Regions from separate parts of the Methyloversatilis discipulorum genome, predicted to be linked through region 1. Evidence: predicted binding sites of a transcription regulator. Region 1 holds the regulator's gene; the other holds the start of a gene.

Region 1 (3,176 bases):
CATCCTGTACGGCGAGGGCATTTCGCGCGAAGGCGAAATCATCGAACTGGGCGTGCTGCACAAGTTCGTCGAGAAGTCCGGCGCCTGGTATTCCTACAGCGGCGACCGCATCGGCCAGGGCAAGGACAATGTGCGCGAATTCCTGCGCGCCAATCCGGCGATGGCCCGCGAAATCGAGAACAAGGTGCGTGTCGCCTGCGGCATGCCCGAACTGGCGGTGATCGCGCCGGACAGCAAGGCGGACGCCGCGTGAACGCCGCGCTGCGCGAGAAGGCTTTGCGCCTGCTCGCGCGGCGCGACCACAGCCGGGCGGAACTGGCGCGCAAGCTGCGCGAGGACGGCGACGAGGACGAGATTGCCGCCCTGCTCGTCCGTTTCGAGGAGTGCGGGCTGCTGTCCGATAGCCGTTTCGCCGGGCAGTTCGTAACCTCACGCGCGGCGCGCTTCGGCACGCGCCGGCTGCAGTACGACCTGAAACAGCGCGGCGTGGCCGAGGCCGACGTCGCGGATGCGCTGGCCAGCGTCGGCGACGACGAGGCGGTCCGCGCCCGTGCCGTGTGGGCCCGCAAGTTCGACGCCCGCCCGTCGGATGCCAAAAGCTGGGCGAAACAGGCAAGATTTTTGCAATCTCGCGGTTTTTCCGCCGATAGCATTCACAAGGTATTGCGCGAACAACCCGAACAAGATGAGTGATTCCCGGACTGTCAGCCGGCTCAAGGTCGAACGGCTGCGCAAAAAGTACAAGTCGCGCCCGGTGGTGAAGGACGTGTCCTTCGAGGTCGGCAGTGGCGAGGTGATCGGACTGCTGGGCCCGAACGGCGCCGGCAAGACCACCTGTTTCTACATGATCGTCGGCCTGGTCAGCGCCGACGGCGGCGAGATCCATCTCGACGGCGAGCGGCTCACCCACCTGCCCATCCACCGGCGGGCGCTCGAGGGGCTGTCCTACCTGCCGCAGGAGAATTCGGTGTTCCGCAAGCTGGACGTCGAGGAGAACATCCTCGCCATCCTCGAGCTGAACGAGAAGGATGCGACCCGGCGCGCCGCGCGGCTGGACGAGCTGCTGGAAGAGCTGGGCATCGGCCACCTGCGCAAGAGCCCGGCCGCGGCGCTGTCGGGCGGCGAGCGTCGCCGCGTCGAGATCGCCCGCGCGCTGGCGACGTCGCCGCGCTTCATCCTGCTCGACGAACCATTCGCCGGCGTGGACCCGATCGCCGTCATCGACATCCAGAAAACCATCCGTTTCCTGAAGGAGCGCGGCATCGGCGTACTGATCACCGACCACAACGTGCGCGAGACACTGGGCATCTGCGATCGCGCCTACATCATCAACGCCGGTGAGGTACTGGCGAGCGGCCGGCCTGAAGAAATCGTGTATAACGAGAGCGTCAGGAAGGTCTATCTCGGCGAACACTTCCGCCTCTAGACCGCCGAAATTTGCACACCATGAAGCAGTCGCTGCAACTCAAACTTTCCCAGCATCTTGCGCTCACGCCGCAACTGCAGCAGTCCATCCGGCTGCTGCAGCTGTCGACCATCGAGTTCAACCAGGAGATCGAACGCTTCCTGGACGAGAACCCGATGCTCGAGCGCGACGACAGCGAGCCGGTCGCGAACTACCAGCCGCCGCAGGACAGCATGGGCGAGACGCGCGACAGCACGCCGCAGGAGAGCGCGGACGCCCAGCAGGAGGAGCAGCGCGCCCAGGAGAGCGCCAGCAGCGCCGACATGGACGACTGGTCCGGCGAAAGCGGCAGCTACGGCTCACGCAGCGGCGGCGACGACGAGGACGGCGACTACCAGGACGTACAGGCCGCCGGTACCTCGCTGCGCGACCACCTGTGTGGTCAGCTTGCGCTGTCGCAGATGAGCGAGCGCGACCGCTACCTGATCCGCCTGCTGATCGAGGCGCTGGACGACGACGGCTACCTGAACCAGGAACTGACCGAACTGGTCGAGCTGCTGCCGGAAGAAGCCGACATCGACCTCGACGACCTGTCGATCGCGCTGCGCCAGCTGCAGAACTTCGACCCGGTTGGCGTCGGTGCCCGCGACCCGCGCGAATGCCTGCTGCTGCAGCTCAATGCGCTGCCCACCGACGAAGTGTCGACACTGGCTCGCACCATCATCGACCAGCACATCGACCTGCTGGCCGCGCGTGACTTCGCCAAGATCCGCCGCGCCGTCGGCTGCGACGAAGAGCTTCTGCGCGCCGCGCAGACACTCATCCGCTCGCTGAACCCGCGCCCGGGCGCGCAGTTCGCACCGATCGACGCGCGCTACATCGTGCCCGACGTGGTGGTACGCAAGGTGCGCGGTCAATGGACGGCCCTGCTCAACCCGGACGCGATGCCGCGGCTGCGCATCAACCGTCTGTACGCCGAAATCCTGCAGGGCCAGCGCGGCAGCGGCCTGTCCGGTCAGCTGCAGGAAGCCAAGTGGCTGATCAAGAACGTGCAGCAGCGCTTCGACACCATCCTGCGCGTGTCGCAGGCCATCGTCGAACGGCAGCGCCAGTTCTTCGAGTTCGGCGAGGTGGCGATGCGACCGCTGACGCTGCGCGAGATCGCCGAAACGCTCGAATTGCACGAATCCACCATTTCGCGTGTCACCTCGCAGAAGTACATGGCGACGACACGCGGCCTGTTCGAACTGAAGTATTTCTTCGGAAGCCATGTGGCGACCGAAAGTGGCGGGGCCTGTTCGGCCACCGCGATCCGCGCGCTCATCCGCCAGTTGGTGGGCGCCGAGGATGCCAAGCGTCCGCTGTCGGACTCGCGCATCGCGGAGATACTGGGCCAGCAGGGCATCGTCGTTGCGCGGCGCACCATCGCCAAGTACCGTGAGTCCCTGAACATCCCGCCGGTCAGCGTGCGCAAGGCGATCTGAGACGGATCACATCGACCGACCCGATCGCCACGCATTTTTCGTCCCGTAACGAAAGGAGGCAGCATGAACCTCACCATCACCGGCCATCACCTCGAAGTCACCCCGGCCATCCGCGAATACGTCGAAACGAAACTCGACCGCGTGATCCGCCATTTCGACCACGTGACCAGCGTTTCCGTCATCCTGTCGGTGGAAAAGCTGCGACAGAAGGCGGAAGTTACGCTGCACGTCCGCGGCAAGGACATCTTCGTGGAAGCCGAAAGCGAGGACATGTACGCGACGCTCGA
Region 2 (3,176 bases), 540 kb from region 1:
CGTGCCACCGGCGAAGTCGAGCGCGCCGTGACCCAGCAGGTAACCGCCAGCACCCCACACCATGTGGGCGATCGGGATGTAGGAGAAGGTGAACCACAGCACCGAGAACAGCAGAACGGCCGAGAACTTGGCGCGTTCCGCGAACGAACCGACGATCAGCGCGGCGGTGATGCCGGCGAAGGTCAGCTGGAACATGATGAACACGTACTCGGGCAGCTTGACCGCCGGGCTGAAGGTGTCAGCCAGCGATTCGACCGAGACACCGCTCAGGAAGAGCTTGTCCAGCGAACCGATGAAGGGCGTGCCCTCGGTGAAGGCCAGGCTGTAGCCGTAGATGACCCACAGCACGCCGATCAGCGAGAACACCACCATCACCTGCATCAGCACCGACAGCATGTTCTTTGCGCGCACCATGCCGCCGTAGAACAGCGCCAAGCCGGGCAGGGCCATGAACAGCACGATGACGGTGGATACCAGCATCCAGGCCACGTCGCCCTTATGGACTTCGGCCTTCACTTCTTCTGCCGGTGCCGCTTCAGCCGGTGCGGCTTCGGCTGCCATCGGTGCCGCCTCGGGCGCTGCAGGGGCGTCGGCGGCCGGCGCGGCCGTTTCGGCCGCGACCGGCGCTGCCGGGGGGTCTTCTGCCATGACAGGCGCTGCCAGGCCGATGGCCAGCGTTGCGCACAGGATGCTCAAAAAGCGCTTCATCTCCCGTTCTCCCTTAAAGCGCATCGACGCCGGTTTCACCGGTGCGAATGCGGACGACTTGTTCGAGATCGAATACGAAAATCTTGCCGTCGCCGATCTTGCCGGTGCTGGCGGATTTTTCGATGGCTTCGACGACGCTGTCGACCAGCTCGTCGCTGATCGCCGCTTCGATCTTCACCTTCGGCAGGAAATCGACGACGTACTCGGCACCGCGGTACAGCTCGGTGTGGCCTTTCTGACGACCGAAACCCTTGACCTCGGTGACGGTGATGCCCTGCACGCCGATGGCGGACAGCGCCTCACGCACTTCGTCAAGCTTGAACGGCTTGATGATGGCAGTGACTAGTTTCATGACATTCCCCTGGCAGATGCCGCGAAGCGTTTGTGTAAATCAGAAGGTCTTGGAAACGAATACGACGTACTGGTCGTCACCGAGGTACTTGCCCTTCAGATTGGTGTAGAAGGCCTTTTCCGTGCTGTTCATGCTGGTGTCGGTATAGAAGGCGCCGACAGTGAAGCTCTGCGGCAGCGCGTAGGACAGGCCGATCTTCCAGTCTTCATACGAGGCGAAGGAGTCGTTCTTGACGCCAGCGTTCGAGCCGTCGAATTCCTGGATACCGTAGTGCAGGTTCAGCGTCAGCGCGTCGGTGATCGGGTAGTTGGCCTGCAGGTCCAGATACCACGTGCCGTCGGCGTTGTTCACGCCGAAGGTGTCGCCCAGGCTGTACGAGTACTTGGCCGACAGGAACTTCCAGCTGGCGGCAACATAGACTTCGGTCGTGTCGGCCTTGGTTATGCCGGGGTTTCGGTCGCCCGGATAGATGTATTGCAGGATACCGACATCCATGCCGATGTCTTCGGTTACTGCGAACTTGTAGCCGCCGTAGACGTCGATTTCCATGCTGGAGCTGGAGTAGGCGGGATCCACACCTGCCGGCGCATCCTTCAGCCACGAAATGTTCGATGCCCAGGTGCCGATGTAGAAGCCGCTGGCGTGCGAGTAGTCGAAGCCGCCCTGCAGTGCGATGTCTTCGTTGGTCTGGCTGATGCCGCGGAACACGTACTGGCTGAACAGACCGACGTTGCCGGTGAAGGTGTGCGGGCTGGCGGGCTCTTCGGCGTGGGCGGAGAAGGCGGGCACGGCCAGCGCGCTGGCGAGGGCGGCGGCGATCAGAGTCTTTTGCATGAGTGTTCACTCCTTGATGTTAGGGAAAACTGCTCAGCCTCCATTGCACGGACCGTGCCAGCAGTCAAACATAAATAATTTCAATGGCTTGCGATCGTGTCCCACGGCGATGCCGTGATCCATACAACGGCCTTGCCCCAAGTTCACGCGCGACAAATCCGACTCGCACCAAGTCGGTGCGTGAATACATGGCCTTACACTCCGTGCGCGAATTCGGTGCCCGCATGCCCGGAAATGCACCGCGATGTCATGAATGACGCCGCCGCGATGGTCGCGCCGGCTGCTGCTTGCCGGCACAATGCGCGGCGAACGTACGTCGCGTCGGCGTCCCGCAGGGGCGCCGCGTTGAATTCCTAACTGCAGGAGGTCGCCATGCTCAATCCCAAGATGCTCGAAGAGCTGTCCAGCCGTTTTTCCGAACTGATCGCCGCCAGCCCGGCCCGCGATCTGGAAAAGAACGCCAAGGCGATGGCCAGTGCCATGTTTTCCCGACTCGATCTGGTCACGCGCGAGGAATTCGACGTGCAGAAAGAGGTGCTGGCCCGCACCCGCGCCCAGCTCGAAGCGCTGGAGGCGCGCGTCGCCGAGCTCGAAAGCAGGATGGCCCAGCGCGAGGGCTGACCGCCGCCGCGGAATTTTTCCCGCCTCCGCGCATCAACGACGATGTGCGACTTATATGGAGAGCTCATGACGTTTCCGAATTTCACGGCCGCGTGCCGGTCGACCGTGATCGCCGCAGGTCTGGCGCTGGCCTTGCCGGCGCTGGCGGCTGGCACCTACAGCCGCGTGCTGCCAGAGAAAAGTACGTTGGCCTTCGTGTCGCAGCAGATGGGCGTGTCGGTCGACGGAACCTTCCGCAAGTTCGCCGCCACGCTGGATTTCGATCCGTCGAAACCCGAGGCCGGCAAGGCCACGCTGGACATCGAACTGGCCTCGATCGATGCCGGCGGACCGGAAGCCAACGACGAAGTGAAGGGCAAGAACTGGTTCGACGTGAAGCAGTTTCCGACCGCGCGCTTCGTGTCCACCTCGGTCAAGCCGCTGGGCAACAACAGGTACGAAGTACGCGGCCAGATGAGCATCAAGGGCAAGACACACGAAGTGGCGGCACCCTTCACGCTGAAGCCGGAAGGCGCCGGTGCGGTGCTCGAAGGCAGCTTCCCGCTCAAGCGCCTCGACTACGGGGTCGGTACCGGTGCCTGGGGTGACACCTCGGTGGTCGCCGACGAGGTGCAGATCCGTTTCCGGCTCGCCGTCGCCGGCAAGTAAGTCTCCGGGCGCG

What was found. Region 1 encodes sigma-54, which starts transcription at its own class of promoters, with help from an activator protein. Its sites were predicted from a motif close to TGGCACNNTTCCTGCT; they were not measured.
Region 2: METFAM1_RS0114780 (TorF family putative porin) is a predicted target of sigma-54. The motif match lies at 1,939-1,954, and genes of this name have one in related genera.

Annotation. Positions count from the first base shown of each region.
Region 1 is NZ_AZUP01000001.1:2,625,464-2,628,639, forward strand. Features, by position in the region: gene recA (recombinase RecA) at 1-253, shown strand, start outside; gene recX (recombination regulator RecX) at 250-693, shown strand; gene lptB (LPS export ABC transporter ATP-binding protein) at 686-1,426, shown strand; gene METFAM1_RS0112270 (RNA polymerase factor sigma-54) at 1,447-2,889, shown strand; gene hpf (ribosome hibernation-promoting factor, HPF/YfiA family) at 2,953-3,176, shown strand, end outside.
Region 2 is NZ_AZUP01000001.1:3,166,825-3,170,000, forward strand. Features, by position in the region: gene METFAM1_RS0114770 (ammonium transporter) at 1-708, opposite strand, end outside; gene glnK (P-II family nitrogen regulator) at 722-1,060, opposite strand; gene METFAM1_RS0114780 (TorF family putative porin) at 1,100-1,894, opposite strand; gene METFAM1_RS0114785 (accessory factor UbiK family protein) at 2,267-2,515, shown strand; gene METFAM1_RS0114790 (YceI family protein) at 2,582-3,163, shown strand.